DNA from 3 places in the Kitasatospora sp. NPDC059812 genome. Region 1 is predicted to be linked to each of the others. Evidence: predicted binding sites of a transcription regulator. Region 1 holds the regulator's gene; each other region holds the start of a gene.
The links. The regulator HrcA, encoded in region 1, represses chaperone genes, less so after heat shock. The targets are predictions, from matches to a motif close to TTNGCACTCNGNNNNNCNGAGTGCNAA.
Positions count from the first base shown of each region.

Region 2: a site for HrcA is predicted at 3,708-3,734, ahead of ACFV6D_RS19915 (FmdB family zinc ribbon protein). Genes of this name have one in related genera too.
Region 3: a site for HrcA is predicted at 3,496-3,522, ahead of groES (co-chaperone GroES). Genes of this name have one in related genera too.

Region 1 covers NZ_JBHWIO010000008.1:36,440-42,118, forward strand. Annotated here, with positions in the region: gene ACFV6D_RS06420 (16S rRNA (uracil(1498)-N(3))-methyltransferase) at 1-202, opposite strand, end outside; gene dnaJ (molecular chaperone DnaJ) at 315-1,454, opposite strand; gene hrcA (heat-inducible transcriptional repressor HrcA) at 1,531-2,565, opposite strand; gene htpX (zinc metalloprotease HtpX) at 2,829-3,749, shown strand; gene ACFV6D_RS06440 (hypothetical protein) at 3,821-4,405, shown strand; gene ACFV6D_RS06445 (DUF3097 domain-containing protein) at 4,430-5,257, shown strand; gene ACFV6D_RS06450 (Uma2 family endonuclease) at 5,264-5,679, opposite strand, start outside.
Region 2 covers NZ_JBHWIO010000036.1:69,668-75,346, forward strand. Annotated here, with positions in the region: gene ACFV6D_RS19900 (penicillin acylase family protein) at 1-14, opposite strand, end outside; gene ACFV6D_RS19905 (potassium/proton antiporter) at 326-1,810, shown strand; gene ACFV6D_RS19910 (MFS transporter) at 2,161-3,552, shown strand; gene ACFV6D_RS19915 (FmdB family zinc ribbon protein) at 3,746-4,078, shown strand; gene ACFV6D_RS19920 (hypothetical protein) at 4,377-4,640, shown strand; gene mscL (large conductance mechanosensitive channel protein MscL) at 4,671-5,090, shown strand; gene ACFV6D_RS19930 (hypothetical protein) at 5,101-5,340, opposite strand; gene ACFV6D_RS19935 (sigma-70 family RNA polymerase sigma factor) at 5,481-5,679, opposite strand, start outside.
Region 3 covers NZ_JBHWIO010000009.1:64,688-70,366, forward strand. Annotated here, with positions in the region: gene tsaD (tRNA (adenosine(37)-N6)-threonylcarbamoyltransferase complex transferase subunit TsaD) at 1-933, shown strand, start outside; gene ACFV6D_RS07320 (hypothetical protein) at 945-1,190, shown strand; gene ACFV6D_RS07325 (polysaccharide deacetylase family protein) at 1,271-2,185, shown strand; gene ACFV6D_RS07330 (methyltransferase domain-containing protein) at 2,211-3,377, opposite strand; gene groES (co-chaperone GroES) at 3,663-3,968, shown strand; gene groL (chaperonin GroEL) at 4,085-5,679, shown strand, end outside.

The sequences.
Region 1 (5,679 bases):
CGATCGCGTCCTTGCCGAGCACCGCGGCGACCGTCCCGTCCACCCCGAGGCCCAGCCCGTCGGCGAGGGTCACCGCCTCGCCCGCCGCCAGCCGCTTCACCGCGGCCGCGTGCCGCCCCTCCGGCCCGTCGAGGCGCACCACGGAGCCGGGCGCGGCGGCGGCGATCCGCTCGGTCTCGACGACGAAGACGGGGGCGGTCATGCGGGGAACCTCCGGGGGGTGGGGCGGATCGGGAACGCGAAAGGGGCGCCGGGCAGAACCCGGCACCCCCGCGCGGACGGCCAGGGCCCAGCGAGCGGCCCCGGCCTAGGGCCTAGCGGCCGTTGAACGCGTCCTTGAGGCGCGAGAACAGGCCCTGCTGGCCCGGCGCGAACTGGCCGGACGGCCGCTCCTCGCCGCGCAGCACCGCGAGCCGGCGCAGCAGCTCCTCCTGCTCGGGGTCGAGCTTGGTGGGCGTCTGCACCTCGACATGCACTATCAGGTCGCCTCGGCCGCCGCCGCGCAGGTGCGTGATGCCGCGGCCGTGCAGCGGGATCGACTGGCCGGACTGGGTGCCGGGCCTGATGTCGAGCTCCTCCAGCCCGTCCAGGGTCTGCAGCGGCACCTGGGTGCCGAGGGACGCGGCCGTCATCGGGATGGTGACGGTGCAGTGCAGATCGTCCCCGCGCCGCTGGAAGACGGTGTGGGTGGTCTCGGCGATCTCGACGTACAGGTCGCCGGCCGGGCCGCCGCCGGGGCCGACCTCGCCCTCGCCGGCCAGCTGGATCCGGGTGCCGTTGTCGACACCGGCCGGGATCTTGACCGTCAGGGTGCGCCGGGCGCGGACCCGGCCGTCGCCGGCGCACTCCGGGCACGGGGTCGGCACGACCGTGCCGAAGCCCTGGCACTGCGGGCAGGGCCGGGAGGTCATGACCTGGCCCAGGAACGACCGGGTGACCTGGGAGACCTCGCCCCTGCCGCGACACATGTCGCAGGTCTGCGCGGAGGTGCCGGGGGCCGCGCCCTCACCGCTGCACGTGGTGCAGGTGACGGCCGTGTCGACCTGGAGTTCCTTGGTGGTGCCGAAGGCGGCCTCCTCCAGGGTGATCTCCAGCCGGATCATGGCGTCCTGGCCGCGGCGGGTGCGCGAGCGCGGGCCGCGCTGGCCGGCCGCGGCGCCGAAGAAGGCGTCCATGATGTCGGAGAAGCCGAAGCCGGCCGCCCCCGCGCCGAAGCCGCCCGCGCCCCCGCCGCCCGGCGAGAGCGGGTCACCGCCGAGGTCGTAGACCTGGCGCTTCTGCGGGTCGGAGAGCACCTCGTAAGCGGCGTTGATCTCCTTGAACCGCTCCTGCGTCTTCGGGTCCGGGTTGACGTCCGGGTGCAGTTCGCGTGCCAGGCGTCGGAAGGCCTTCTTGATCTCGTCCTGCCCCGCATCCCGTCGGACGCCGAGTACCGCGTAGTAGTCCGTGGCCACCAAATGCTCCGCTTGTTCCGCCTGTAGTAGTGCTGCGACTGGACACCGCCGTCAGAGGTTCCGACGGCGGCCTGTGCTACGACTCGGCCAGGATCTGGCCCACGTACCGCGCCACCGCACGCACCGCCCCCATTGTGCCCGGATAGTCCATCCGGGTCGGACCGATCACACCCAGTTTGGCCACGCTCTCGTCGCCCGAACCGTAACCGACCGACACCACCGAGGTGGAATTCAGCCCCTCGTAGGCGATCTCCCGCCCGATCCGGACCGTCATCGCGGCGTCCGCCGTCTCACCCAGGAGACGGAGCAGGACGACCTGCTCCTCCAGGGCTTCCAGCACCGGCTGGATGGTCAGGGGGAAGTCGTGCCCGAAGCGGGTCAGGTTGGCCGTGCCGGCCAGCATGATCCGCTCCTCGTTCTGCTCGGCGAGCGCTTCGAACAGCGTCGCCAGGACCGTGCTGACGGTCGGGCGGTCCGGCGGCTCGAAACCTGCCGGGAGCTCCTCCAGGAACCCCGGCACGTCCGGCAGCCGCTGGCCGACGGCCCGCGCGTTGATCCGGGCCCGCAGGTCCGCCAGGACCGTCTCGCCGACCGGGCCCGGGCAGTCGACCATCCGCTGCTCGACCCGGCCGGTGTTGGTGATCAGGACCAGCATCACCTTGGTCGGTGCCAGCGCCACCAGCTCGATGTGCCGGACGGTGGACCGCGACAGCGAGGGGTACTGCACCACCGCGACCTGCCGGGTGAGCTGGGCGAGCAGCCGCACCGTCCGCATGACCACGTCGTCCAGGTCGACGGCGCCGTCCAGGAAGTGCCGGATCGCCCGGCGCTCGGGGGCGCTCATCGGCTTGACCTCGGCGAGCTTGTCGACGAACAGGCGGTACCCCTTGTCGGTGGGGATGCGCCCGGCGCTGGTGTGCGGCTGGTGGATGTAGCCCTCCTCCTCCAGCGCCGCCATGTCGTTGCGCACGGTCGCCGGGGAGACTCCGAGGTTGTGCCGCTCCACCAGGGCCTTGGAGCCGACCGGCTCCTCGGTGCCCACGTAGTCCTGGACGATCGCGCGGAGCACGGCGAGCTTGCGGTCGTCCAGCTGGCGAACCTCACCGGCCATGGGGCACACACCTCCGTCTTCGCACGTTGTCCGTTCGTGTCACGCATGCTGCTGCCCGCTCCGGGAGGATCCCGGCTCCGGCACCCGCTTTGGCACTCTGAACCTGCGAGTGCCAAAACCGTACCTGCCAGTGTAAGGCCCGGGCCCAACGGCAGGAACGGCCCGGCCGGAGTGATCCTGCCCGCAGTTCCCGGCGCGGGGGTGGTGCCGCAGGGCCGTCCGGGTGGCAGCATCGAAGACGACGGCGAATGGAGGAGCAAGCAATGTCGAGCTCGGGCCAGCACACCCGTTTCGCGCCCGACCGCGGCCTGACCGGCCGCATGGTCGTGACGATGTTCGTGATCGGGCTGCTGTACGTCGGTTTCACCGGTCTGCTGATCGTGCTGCTGCGCGGCGCCTGGCCACTGATCGTCCTGATCTCCGGCGGGCTGTTCGTGGCCCAGTTCTGGTTCAGCGACAAGATCACCGAACGGGCCATGGGCGCCCACCAGGTGACCCCTGAGCAGTACCCGCAACTGCACGGCACCATCGACCGGCTCTGCGCGCTGGCCGACATGCCCAAACCCCGGGTGGCGGTCGCCGACAACGACATGCCGAACGCCTTCGCCACCGGCCGCAACCCGCAGAACGCCGTGGTGTGCGTCACCACCGGCCTGCTGCGCCGGCTGGAGCCCGAGGAACTGGAGGGCGTCCTCGCCCACGAGCTGTCCCACGTCGCCCACCGGGACGTCGCGGTGATGACCATCGCCGGCTTCCTCGGCGTCCTCGCCGGGGCCATGACCCGGATCGCCATGTACGGCGGGTTCATGGGCGGCAACCGCAACAACAACGACCAGAACGCGGCCATCGTCGCCCTGATCATCCCGCTGGTGTCGATGGTCGTCTACGCCATCAGCTTCCTGCTCACCCGGCTCCTGTCCCGCTACCGGGAACTCGCCGCCGACCGCGCCGCCGCCCAGCTCACCGGCCGGCCCAGCGCCCTCGCCTCCGCGCTCACCAAGGTCACCGGCCAGATCGCCGCCATCCCCAGCAAGGACCTGCGCCAGGCACAGCCCTACAACGCCTTCTACTTCGCCCCCGCGCTGAGCGCCCGGGAGACCGCCTCGCAGCTGTTCTCCACCCACCCGACGCTGGAGAAGCGGCTCGCGGAGCTGGCGAAGATCTCCGAGCAGCTCGGCCGCTGAGGCCCCGGCCCCCTGCGGCCCTCCCGCCCCCCTCCTGGCTCCTCCCGACTCCCTCCCCCGAAAGGACCGCCGTGGGAATCCTGGACACCCTGTTCGGGCGCACCAAGCCCGTCAAGCCCGACCTCGACCAGCTGTTCGGCGTCCCGTCCGCCGCCCTCACCCTGGAGGCCGCGGCCGGGTTCACCCCCACCGGGCTCGGCTCGGTCTGCTTCGCCGCCGTCGAGGGCGCGGCCTTCGGCCAGGTCGAACAGCAGGTGCGGGCGCTGCTCGACGCCGACACCGAGCGCGGCGGCGTCCCGGTCGAGGCCTCCAAGGACGGCTACGGCTACTCCTGGCTGCTCGCCCGGCACACCCCCGAGGAACTGCCGGACCTGGTCAACGACCTGCACGCGGTCAACAGCGAGCTGGAGGCGAACGGCTTCGGGCCGCAGCTGCTCTGCTCGCTGGTCGGCTTCCGCAACCCGGACGGGCAGTCGCTGGCTCTGGTCTACCTCTACAAGCGCGGCACCTTCTACCCCTTCGCCCCGATGCCCGGCGGCGGGGAGCGGCGCAACAGCCCGCTGGAGCTCCAGGTCAACGCGACGCTCGGGAACGACCTGCGGCTGGAGAAGGACCTCAGCCGCTGGTTCCCGGTCTGGGGCGCGCCGGGCCTCTGACGGTCCGTCCGTATAGTCGCTTTCATGCACAGCCGCCAGTACGGACCCGACCTGACCCCGCCGTGGAAGAAGCAGCAGCCCGCCCCGGAGGTGACCGCCGAACGGGACCTGGTGGTGGAGGAGGCCGCCACCGGCTTCTGCGGCGCGGTGGTGCGCTGCGAGAAGACCGCCGAGGGCTTCACCGTCACCCTGGAGGACCGCTTCGGCAAGCTCCGGGTGTTCCCGCTGGTGCCGCGCGGCTTCCTGCTGGAGGGCCGGACGGTCACCCTGGTGCGCCCGGCCGGCCCCGCCCCCTCCCGCACGCCGGGCCGCACCGCCTCCGGCTCGGTCGCCGTCCCCGGCGCCCGGGCCCGGGTCGCCCGCGAGTCGCGGATCTACGTCGAGGGCCGGCACGACGCCGAACTGGTCGAGCGGGTCTGGGGCGACGACCTGCGGATCGAGGGCGTGGTCGTCGAGTACCTGGAGGGCGTGGACGACCTGCCCGCGATCGTCGCCGACTTCGCCCCCGGCCCGGGCCGGCGCCTCGGCGTCCTGGTCGACCACCTGCTCCCCGGCACCAAGGAGCACCGCATCGCCGCCCAGGTCACCGGCGACGCCGTCCTGGTCGTCGGCCACCCGTACATCGACATCTGGCAGGCCGTGAAGCCCGCCTCCGTCGGCATCCCCGGCTGGCCCGCCGTCCCGCGCGGCGAGGAGTGGAAGGAGGGCGTCTGCCGCCGCCTCGGCTGGCCGGTGAACACCCCCGCCGCCTGGAAGCGGATCCTCTCCACGGTGGACAGCTACAAGGACCTGGAGCCGGAACTGCTGGGCAAAGTCGAGGAGTTGATCGACTTCGTGACGATTCCGGAGTGAGGTCGGTCAGACGTACTGCTGAAAGTCCGTGGTGTCCAGATCGATATCGAGCAGGCCGATGGGGACGGGCTCCCCGAACTTACTGGTCCGCTCGGACATGTACCTCGGGAGCCCGGACCCGGGGTGCTTGCCCAACTCGGTCAGCAGCACGCAGACCCCCTTGATCGGGTCCACGATCAGGTACGCAGGAACGGTGCCCTCGGCGTAGAGCTCCCGCTTGGTCCGGTAATCACGATCGACGCTGGTCTTCGACACCACCTCGACCACCAGGGTGACGGCAGGCGACGGCAGCAGTCGTCCGTGCTCCTCGACCGCCCCGCGTTCGAAGACGACCAGGTCGGGCTGGGGTTCGCTCGCCTGGCCGGGGATCCTCAGGTCCTGGGTCGTGAGCGGACGCCACCGGCCGTACGGAAGCTGGTGCT
Region 2 (5,679 bases), on a different contig from region 1:
TTCGAGCGGGGCATCTGGGTCCTTGCGGTCCTGACTTCGGGGCGGGCGGGCGTGTCCAGGGCCGGGGGCCGTGACAGGGCACCACATTAGGCCGAGTCGGCCGAGCGGCGTGCACGGGGGACGCTCACCGTGGGATCGGAGGAGGTCAACGAGGAGGCCTGGAGGCGGCGGTCGGGGGCCCGGGGAGGAAAAGAAACTAAAGATATGGCAAAATGTTAGACTGAGTAACGATCCGCAACAGGAGCATTGACGCCTTCTTAACGGGTCGCACCCTCCAGCACCACCAGACACCCCGCCCGCCCCTGCCTGCACGAGGTGCCACTGCGTGAACATCGACCACCTGAACCAGCTCCTCCTCGAGTTCTCCGTGATCCTGCTGGTCGCGGTGGTCGCCGTGCGGATATCCACCCGCTCAGGGCTACCGAGCCTGCTGATCTACCTCGGGATCGGCGTCGCCCTGGGCCAGAACGGCATCGGCGTCTCCTTCAACAACGCCGAGCTGACCCAGGTGCTCGGCTACGCGGCCCTCGTGGTGATCCTCGCCGAGGGCGGCCTCAAGACCAGCTGGCGCGAGGTCAGACCCGTGATGCCGGCCGCCACCGTGCTCGCCACCGTCGGCGTCGGGGTCAGCGTGTTCGTCACCGCGGCCGGCGCGCACTGGCTGGTCGGCCTGGACTGGCGGACCTCGATGCTGCTCGGCGCGATCGTCTCCTCCACCGACGCCGCCGCCGTCTTCTCCGTCCTGCGCATGGTCCCGCTGCCGCACCGGCTCACCGGCCTGCTGGAGGCCGAGTCCGGCTTCAACGACGCGCCCGTGGTCATCCTGGTCGTCGCCTTCGCCACCACCGGCGAGCTGGACTCCTGGTACGTCCTGGTCGGCACGATCATCGCCGAGCTGGCGATCGGCGCGGCGGTCGGCTTCGCGGTCGGCAAGCTCGGCGCGTACGGGATCAAGCACGTCGCGCTGCCCTCCTCCGGCCTGTACCCGATCGCCGTGATGGCGCTGACCGTGCTCGCCTACGCGGGCGGCGCACTGCTGCACGGCTCCGGCTTCCTCGCCGTCTACATCTGCGCGGTGATCCTCGGCAACGCCAAGCTGCCGCACGGCCCGGCCGTCCGGGGCTTCGCCGACGGCCTGGCCTGGATCGGGCAGATCGGCATGTTCGTGCTGCTCGGCCTGCTCTGCACGCCCGAGACCATGGGCTCCGCGGTGGTCCCCGCGCTGGTGATCGGCGGCGTGCTGGTCTTCCTGGCCCGGCCGCTGTCCGTGGTGGTGACGCTGACCCCGTTCAAGGTTCCGGGCCGGGAGCAGGCGCTGCTCAGCTGGGCCGGACTGCGCGGGGCGGTGCCCATCGTGCTGGCGACCATCCCGCTGGTGTCGGGCGCGCCGAAGGCCCAGGACGTCTTCAACATCGTCTTCATCCTGGTCGTCGTCTTCACCCTGCTCCAGGGCCCGACCCTGCCCTGGGTGGCCAAGCAGCTGCGGATCGGCGAGGGCTCGATGGGCCAGGACCTGGACATCGAGTCCGCCCCGCTGGAGAAGCTGCACGGGCACCTGCTGTCGGTCGCGCTCTCCCCCGGCTCCCGGATGTCCGGCGTGGAGGTCAGCGAGCTGCGGCTGCCCAAGGGGGCCGCCGTCACCCTGGTGGTGCGGGAGGGCAGCTCCTTCGTGCCGGACAAGGCGACGGTGCTGCGCGGCGGGGACGAGCTGCTGGTGGTCACCACCGACGAGGTCGGCGAGGCGGCCGAGCGGCGGCTGCGGGCCGTGGACAAGGGCGGCAAGCTCGCGGGGTGGCTGCACGGGCGGTGAGCCCGGCGGGTGGGCGGCGGGTGGGCGGCGGGTGGGCGGCGGGTGGTGACCGGAAGACCGGAAGGTCTCACCCGCTGTTCACCTTCGATGGGCAGGACAGTTTTGGACGTGCCTTGTAGTCTGGGGATGCGCGCGACATCTACGCGCGTATATGTATGATGGTCAGATCACACCCAGCATCTGCCTGAAGCAGAGTTGGCGCGACCGTTCGGCGGCCGCGGTCCGGACCTCGGCCACCACGCCGGTCCGGCCCGGTATCTACCCCGGTCGACGCGCGAGAGGACGACTCTCGGCGCCGTCGGGGCCACCCCATGCCCTGCCGCGCTACCAGGCAGCAGGAAGGACCGACCGTGACGGCCCGCCGAACGGTCGACGACCCCGCGGACACCGCGCCCCCGCGTGACACCGCCAACGCCACCCCCGCCGACGGCACCGCCGATGCCGTCGACGCCCCCGCCCCCGTGCGGGTCGGGTACGGCGCACTGCTGCGCACGCCCGGCGCCTGGACGTTCCTGGCACCGGCATTCCTCGCGCGGCTGCCGTACGCGATGCTCAGCATGGGCATCCTGCTGCTCGTCAAGGACACCCACGGCTCGTACGGCACCGCGAGCACCGTCGCGGCCGTCGCCGCCGTCGCCCAGGCCCTGATCGGCCCGCAGACCGGCCGGCTCGCCGACCGGTACGGCCAGACCGCCGTCCTCGTCCCGACCGTCGTGGTGCACGCGGCCTCGGTCGGCGCGCTGATCGCGCTGGCGCTCGGCCACGCACCGGCCTGGAGCCTGTTCCTGGCCGCCGTCCCGGCCGGCGCGAGCGTTCCGCAGATCGGCGCCATGGTCCGGGCCCGCTGGATCGCCGAGTTCACCGCGGACGGCGCGTCCGCCTCGTCCGCGGCCAAGGTGGGCACCGCGTTCGCCTTCGAGTCCGTGACGGACGAGTTCACCTTCGTGATCGGCCCGATCCTGGCCACCGCCGTCGCCACCACGGTCAGCCCCTCGGCCGGGCTGATCGCCGAGGCCACGCTGACCCTCGTCGGCGGCCTGGCCTTCGCCGCCCAGCGGCGCACCGCGCCCGCCCGGGCACTGCCCCAGCCCGGCGTGCGACGCGCCTCCGCGCTCGCCTCCCCCGGCGTCCGGCTGCTGGCCGGGGCCTTCCTCGGGGTGGGCGCCGTGTTCGGCGGCATGCAGGTCTCGGTGAACGCCTTCGCCGACTCGGTCGGGCAGCACGGCGCCGCCGGCACCGTGTACGGGATCTTCGCCGGCGGCTCGATGGTGGCCGGCGTGCTGTACGGCGTGATCGCCTGGCGGCGGTCCGTGCAGCAGCGGATGGTCATGAGCTACGCCCTGCTGGTGCTGGGCTGCTCCACGCTGTGGGCGATGCCCAACCTGGTCGCGCTCGCCGCCGCCGGACTGGTCTGCGGCCTGGCCATCGCGCCGACCCTGATCAGCGGCTACACCCTGGTCGAGACCCTCGTCGCGGACGGCGCCAAGACCGAGGCGTTCACCTGGCTGACCGGCGCCATCGGCCTCGGCCTGGCGGTCGGCCAGATGATCGCCGGGCAGCTGATCGACGGCCACGGGCCGTCCAGCGGGTTCCTGGTGCCGGTGGCCGGCGCCGGCCTGGGCCTGATCGCGCTGGTGTCGCTGCGGCACCTGCTGACCGCGCCGAGCGGGCCTGGTCAGGTCGTCGCGGCCGCACCGGAGCTCGGCGCCGCGGCGCAGCTGGTGGGCGCGGCCAAGGGCTGAGCGGGCACGCGGTGGCGCACCGCGCGAAGCCGTGGGCGGCGCGCGGTGGAAGCCGCGCGGATCCGCGGTGGAGAAGTGTGCGCGGCTCGGCCACGGCTCATCTCACATCGGAGTCGCTGGACTGATTCAGCGGAATGCCGCATCATTGACCATCGTTAGCACTCATCAGGCGAGAGTGCCAGGAGGAAGACAAGTGCCCACGTACCAGTACCAGTGCACCGAGTGCGGCAACGGCCTGGAGGCGGTGCAGAAGTTCACCGACGAGGCGCTGACCACGTGCCCCGACTGCCAGGGACGGCTCCGCAAGGTCTTCTCGGCCGTGGGCGTCGTGTTCAAGGGCTCGGGCTTCTACCGCACCGACAGCCGCTCGTCCTCCAGCAGCACGGTGGGCGCAGGCTCCTCCGGTAGCTCCTCGGCGGCGTCGTCCGGCTCGACCCCGGCGTCGTCCTCGACGTCGTCGACGTCCTCGTCCTCCGGTTCTTCGAGCTCTTCCAGCTCCTCCAGCCCGGCCCCGGCCGCGAGCTGACCTCGGCGCCGGACGCACACAGCGCATCGACAAGGCCCGCCACCCCGCGTTCTCCGCGGGGCGGCGGGCCTTCGTCGTCCCTGCTCGCTGTCACCACTCGCCGCCCCGGTTCGTCAGCCCCGGCGGGCCGGATGCACTCGTGCGGGTGTACGAATTCATCCACAGGGCCCGAGTTGTCCACAGGCTGCGGATAACGGCTTTCCGGGGCGGCGCGCGGCGCACATCGTAGGGGTCGCCGGAGAACGACCGGCCCGCACAGGGGCGGCCCCCCACGACCTCGGTGGTGACCATGACGACCATGAGCCTCTCCGTACCGCTGCCCGCACCCGCCGTACCGCCCCGGCGGGAGGTGCCGCGCTTCCCGCCGATCCGGCGCGGGGCCGGCGGGTGGCACCGCTGGCGGCACGCCGTACGACGCCGGGCCGGGGTGCCCGCGCTGGTGCTGCTCGCGGTGGCCGCGGCGCTCGCGGTCGGGCCCGCACGGGCCGGGCTGCCGTCGCCGCCGGGCGGCCCGGTGGGCCGGACGGGTTGTCAATCCGGTCCGACGGAAGATCACCCGTAACCGGGCAACGACTTCGTCGTTCACGGCGGCATGAAAGGCTTCAAGCAATTCCTGCTGCGTGGAAACGTCGTCGAATTCGCCGTCGCCGTCGTCATCGGCGCGGCCTTCACCAACATCGTCAACGCCTTCGTCAAGGGCGTCATCAATCCGATCGTCGGCGTCTTCGGAACGAAGGACCTGGCGTCCTACAGTTCCTGCCTCAAGGGGCCCTGCGAGCTGAACGCCACCGGCGAGGTCACGTCCGGGATCCTCATCCTGTGGGGATCGGTGCTCAGCGCCCTGCTGCAGTTCCTGATCACGGCGGCCGTCGTCTACTTCGTCCTGATCGTGCCCATGAACAGGCTGGCCGCCAGGCGGAAGAGCACCGCCGAGACGATGGCGGAGGCCGAGGCCAAGGAGGTCCAACTGCTCACCGAGATCCGCGACGCGCTGGTCGCCCCGCAGCGCTGAGCGCCGCGCCTCAGTCCCCGTGGTGCGGCGGGCGCTGGCTCAGGTACCAGTCCAGCCCCCGCCCACCGCTCTCCCCCGCCCCGGGGCGCTCACCCCAGCCGGTGTCGGTGTCGTCCCGGGACTGCTGGTCCAGAGGGTCCCGGAAGACCAGCCGGGCCTTCGGCGCCGCCGGCCGCTCCTCCCGTCCCTGCTGCTCCCCCTGTCCCTGCTCCTGCTCCCGCGCCTGCCCCTGCTCGCTCACCCTGCTCACTTCCGCTTCCCGTCGACTGCCGTCCGGATCGTCCTGTCCCTCCAGCCTAAGAGCCCCGCGAAACACCCCGGGCCCTGGTGCGGAGTGCTCCGCACCAGGGCCCGGGGCGGGGATGGAGCCGCAGGCAGTTGCTCGGGTTCTCAGGCGGCCTCGAAGCCCGCGTGGTCGGCGATCTTCTTCAGCTCGGCCAGCGCGTGCTTCTCGATCTGGCGGATCCGCTCGCGGGTGAGGCCGTGCTGCTTGCCCACCTCGGTGAGGGTGCGCTCGCGGCCGTCCTCCATCCCGTAGCGGGAGCGGATGATCGAGGCCGTGCGGTCGTCCAGCCGCCCGATCAGGCCG
Region 3 (5,679 bases), on a different contig from region 1:
GTCCCGACCATCCAGCGCGCGCTGGACACCGCCGGCGTCAAGGCGAGCGACCTGGACGGCATCGCGGTCACCGCCGGCCCCGGCCTGGCCGGCGCGCTGCTGGTCGGTGTCAGTGCCGCCAAGGCGTACGCCTGGGCGCTGGACAAGCCGCTGTACGGGGTCAACCACCTCGCCTCGCACATCTGCGTCGACCAGTTGGAGCACGGCCGGCTGCCGTCGCCGACGATGGCGCTGCTGGTCTCCGGCGGGCACTCCTCGCTGCTGCTCAGCGAGGACATCACCAGCGACGTCCGCCCGCTCGGCGCGACCATCGACGACGCGGCCGGCGAGGCCTTCGACAAGGTCGCCCGGGTGCTCGGCCTGGGCTTCCCGGGCGGCCCGGTGGTCGACCGCACCGCCCGCGAGGGCGACCCCAAGGCGATCGCCTTCCCACGCGGCCTGAGCGGCCGCAACGACCCCGCGTACGACTTCTCCTTCTCCGGTCTGAAGACCGCCGTCGCCCGCTGGGTGGAGGCCAAGCGCCGGGCCGGCGAGGAGGTGCCGATCGCCGACGTGGCGGCGTCCTTCCAGGAGGCCGTCACCGACGTGCTCACCCGCAAGGCCGTCAAGGCGTGCCGGGACAACGGCGTCGACCACCTGATGATCGGCGGCGGGGTGGCCGCCAACTCGCGGCTGCGCGAGATGGCCCAGCAGCGCTGCGACCGGGCCGGCATCCGGCTGCGGGTGCCCCGGCCGGGCCTGTGCACCGACAACGGCGCGATGGTGGCCGCGCTGGGCTCCGAGATGGTGTGGCGTGACCGCACGCCGTCCGCGCTCGACCTGTCCGCCGACTCCTCGCTGCCGGTGACCGAGGCGCACGTGCCGGCTGCGGACGTCCGGCACGGCGACGTCCACGGCCAGGCGTACCAGGCCCTCACCGGCGGCGCCGAGTGACCGTCGCCGCGATGTGGGAGGCCCGCGCCGCCACCGGCCGCGGGGCCGAACTCGCCTCCTGGGTACGGGAGGTGGCGCTGCCCGCGGTGCGCGGCTCGGCCGGGCTGGTCCGCACCGAGCTGCTCGGCGCGCCCGGCGAACGGGTGCTGCTGATCACCTGGTGGACCGGCGAGCCGGTGCCGGTCGCCGACCCGCCGGCCGACCTGCTCGGCCGCCCGGTGCACCGCTGGTCCTTCACCAGCGAGCACGTCGAATAGGCGCTGTCCGGGAACCGCCGCCCCGACCGCTACCGTGCATAGCTGAGAAGAAGCTGGACGGGAACCGGGAGCGCGCTGCGGTGAACAGGGACGGTCGGAGCAGGACCAGGACGTACGCGGTGGGGGCGCTGGCCCTGCTGGCCCTGGCCACCGGATGCGGCGACAACGGGGGCGCCGCCGCCCCGGCGGCGGCCGGCGGCAGCTCGGCGGCCACGCCCCAGCCCGCCGGCGGCGGCGCCGTGCCGACCAGCCCGGCCGGCGCGCCCACCACCGCGGCCCCGGCCGGCGGGGACCCGGCGGCCTGGGCGAAGTGGAACCTCAAGCCGCTGGCGCCGGCCCCCGCGCCGCCCGCGGACAAGCCCATCAAGCTCGAACGGACCGGCCCCGTACCGGTGTTCAGCGAGGTGAAGACGAGCGACAAGGTCGTCTTCATCACCATCGACGACGGCGCCGAGAAGGACCCGAAGTTCGTCGAGATGCTGACCGAGCTCAAGGTGCCGATCTCGATGTTCCTGACCCGGGACATCGTCAAGAACGACTACGGCTACTTCAAGCCGCTCCAGGCGCTCGGCAACCACATCCAGAACCACACCGTGGACCACCCGGTGATGAGCAAGATCCCGGCGGAGAAGCAGAAGTCCGAGATCTGCGACGCGCAGTCCGCGCTCACCCAGCAGTACGGCACCGCCCCGCTGCTGTTCCGCCCGCCGTTCGGGGACGGCGCCAACACCCCGACGCTGAACAACTCGGTCCAGCAGTGCGGCCCGCGCGCGATGGTGCTCTGGCGCGAGTCGATGCAGATCCACGACATGCAGTACCAGGCGGCGGACAAGAAGCTGAAGTCCGGCGACATCATCCTGGCGCACTTCCGCGGCCCGAAGGAGCTCAAGGGCGCCACGATGACCCAGATGTTCGGCGACCTGCTGGCCCGGATCCAGGAGCAGGGCTTCTCGGTGGCCCGGCTGGAGGACTACATCCAGGCGCCCACCTCGTAGTCCGTGCGCCCGCCTCGTGGCCGCCTCAGGCGGGCCGGCCGAGCATCATCAGCGGCCCGTTGTCGGTGCGGCTGAGGATCACCGTGACGGCGTTCGGCCCGGAGGGCTTGAGCTGGCGGCGCAGCTCCTCCGGGGTGATCGCCATCCCGCGCTTCTTGATCACCACCGTGCCGACCCCGCGCTCGCGCAGCAGCGCCTTCAGCCGCTTGATGTGGAACGGCAGCACGTCGGTGAGCTCGAAGGCGTGCGCGTACGGGGTGGCGACCAGCCGGTCCGAGGTGAGGTAGGCGATCTTCGGGTCGATCAGCCGGCCGCCCACCTGCTCGGCCACCTCGGCCACCAGATGGGCCCGGATCACCGCGCCGTCCGGCTCGTACAGGTAGCGCCCGACCGGGCCGGCCGGCGGGTCGGGCAGGTCGCCGCCGGTGAGGCTGGCGGCCTGCGGCAGCAGGGTGGCGCGGTGCGGGCGGGCGGCCCCGGTGCCGAACCAGAGCACCGCCTCCTTCACGTCGCCGTGGTCGGAGACCCACTCCGCCTCGGCGTCGGCCGGGACGGCCTCGTGCGGGATGCCCGGGGCCACCTTCAGCGCGCCGATCGGGGTCCGGCGGCCGGCCTCGATCGCCCAGGAGAGCGGCGGGGCGTACGCCTCCGGGTCGAACACCCGGCCGCGCGCCGTGCGCCGCGCCGGGTCGGTGAACACCGCGTCGTAGCCGGCGACGTCCACCTCGGCGACGTCCGCGCAGCGCACCCGGACCAGGTCGGTCAGGCCCAGCGCGGCCGCGTTGGCGGCGGTGGCGGCGCAGGCCGCCGGGTCCTTGTCGACGGCCAGCACCTCGATCCCGGCCCTGGCCAGCGCCAGCACGTCCCCGCCGATGCCGCAGCACAGGTCGGCCAGCCGGCGGACGCCCAGCTCGGCGAAGCGGCGCGCCCGCCACTCGGCCACGCTGCGCCGGGTGGACTGCTCGACGCCGTTGGGCGTGAAGTACATCAGGTCGGCGTCCGCCCCGAACTTCGCCCGCGCCCGCTGCCGCAGCCGGGCCTGCCCGAAGGCCGCCGAGACCAGCTCGGCCGGGTGCCCCCGCCGCAGCCTGGTGGCCAGCGCCAGCTCCTCCTCGGGCGTGAACTCGCGCAGTTCGGCGAGCAGGGCCTGGCCCTCGGGGGTCAGCAGGGGCTGGAGGTTCTCGGTGTCCACGGGGCCATTCTGGCGGGTTGGCCGTCCCACCGGCTCCGACGGTGCCGGCGCGGTGGGGCGGGGCGGTCGCACGGGTGTACGGCTCCGCGCCCGCGGTTCGGGATGCCCGGGCGCGCCGTTGGCACTCTGGTTGACTGAGTGCTAACACCGGCCTATGGTCGTCCTTGGCACTCCCCACTGGGGGAGTGCTAACGCGAAGACGTGTGCCTGACCCCCGCGACGGCAGGCCCGCAGGTTCGCTCCTACCCGTTAGAAACCCCGTAATCTCCGAAGGGGAGCTCGGACGTGACCACCAGCAGCAAGGTTGCCATCAAGCCGCTTGAGGACCGCATCGTGGTCCAGCCGCTCGACGCCGAGACCACCACGGCCTCCGGCCTGGTTATCCCGGACACCGCCAAGGAGAAGCCCCAGGAGGGCGTCGTCCTGGCCGTCGGCCCGGGTCGCTTCGAGGACGGCCAGCGTCTGCCGCTCGACGTCGCCGTCGGTGACATCGTCCTGTACTCGAAGTACGGCGGCACCGAGGTGAAGTACCAGGGCGAGGAGTACCTGGTTCTCTCCGCTCGCGACGTTCTCGCCATCATCGAGAAGTAAGTCGTTCCGACCCGCCCCGGATCCGTGTCCCAAGTGACAGGGGCCCGGGGCGTGGTTGTTGGTTCACGTAGTCCGGCGGCCGGTGGGCCGGCCGAAGCCCCGAGGGAATAGGGAACATGGCGAAGATCCTGCAGTTCAACGAGGACGCCCGCCGCTCGCTGGAGCGCGGTGTCAACAAGCTGGCCGACACCGTCAAGGTGACCATCGGCCCCAAGGGCCGCAACGTCGTCATCGACAAGAAGTTCGGCGCCCCGACCATCACCAACGACGGTGTGACCATCGCCCGTGAGGTCGAGCTGGACGACCCGTACGAGAACCTTGGCGCGCAGCTCGTCAAGGAGGTCGCCACCAAGACCAACGACGTCGCGGGTGACGGCACCACCACCGCCACCGTGCTGGCCCAGGCCCTGGTCAACGAGGGTCTGCGCAACGTCGCCGCCGGTGCCGGCCCGGCCGCCCTGAAGAAGGGCATCGACAAGGCCGTCGCCGCCGTCTCCGAGCACCTGCTCTCGGTGGCCCGCGAGATCGAGGGCAAGGACGACGTCGCCGCCGTCGCGTCCCTCTCCGCCCAGGACACCCAGGTCGGCGAGCTGATCGCCGAGGCGATCGACAAGGTCGGCAAGGACGGTGTCATCACCGTCGAGGAGTCGAACACCTTCGGCGTGGAGCTGGACTTCACCGAGGGCATGCAGTTCGACAAGGGCTACCTGTCGCCGTACTTCGTCACCGACGCGGAGCGGCAGGAGGCGGTCCTGGAGGACCCGTACATCCTGATCAACCAGGGCAAGATCTCCTCCATCCAGGAGCTGCTGCCGCTGCTGGAGAAGATCCTCCAGGGCGGTGCCTCCCGGCCGCTGCTGATCATCGCCGAGGACGTCGACGGCGAGGCGCTGTCCACCCTCGTGGTGAACAAGATCCGCGGCACCTTCAACGCGGTCGCCGTCAAGGCCCCGGGCTTCGGCGACCGCCGCAAGGCGATCCTCGGCGACCTGGCCACCCTGACCGGCGGCACGGTCATCTCCGAGGAGGTCGGCCTCAAGCTCGACCAGGTCGGCGTGGACGTGCTGGGCACCGCCCGCCGCGTGACCATCACCAAGGACGAGACCACCGTCGTCGACGGTGCCGGTGACAGCGAGGCCGTGGCCGGCCGCGTCGCCCAGATCAAGGGTGAGATCGCCGCCACCGACTCCGACTGGGACCGCGAGAAGCTGCAGGAGCGCCTGGCCAAGCTGGCCGGCGGCGTCTGCGTCATCAAGGTCGGCGCCGCCACCGAGGTGGAGCTGAAGGAGCGCAAGCACCGCCTGGAGGACGCCATCTCGGCGACCCGTGCCGCGGTCGAGGAGGGCATCGTCGCCGGTGGCGGCGCCTCCCTGGTGCACGCCGCCAAGGTGCTGGACGGCGGCCTGGGCCTGTCGGGCGACGAGGCGACCGGTGTCGCGGTCGTCCGCAAGGCGCTGCACGAGCCGCTGCGCTGGATCGCCCAGAACGCCGGCCTGGAGGGCTACGTCATCACCTCCAAGGTCGCCGAGCTGGAGATCGGCCAGGGCTACAACGCGGCCACCGGCGAGTACGGCGACCTGGTGAAGGCCGGCGTCATCGACCCGGTCAAGGTCACCCGCTCCGCCCTGGAGAACGCGGCCTCGATCGCCTCCCTGCTGCTCACCACCGAGACCCTCGTGGTGGAGAAGAAGGAAGAGGAGGCCGAGGCGGG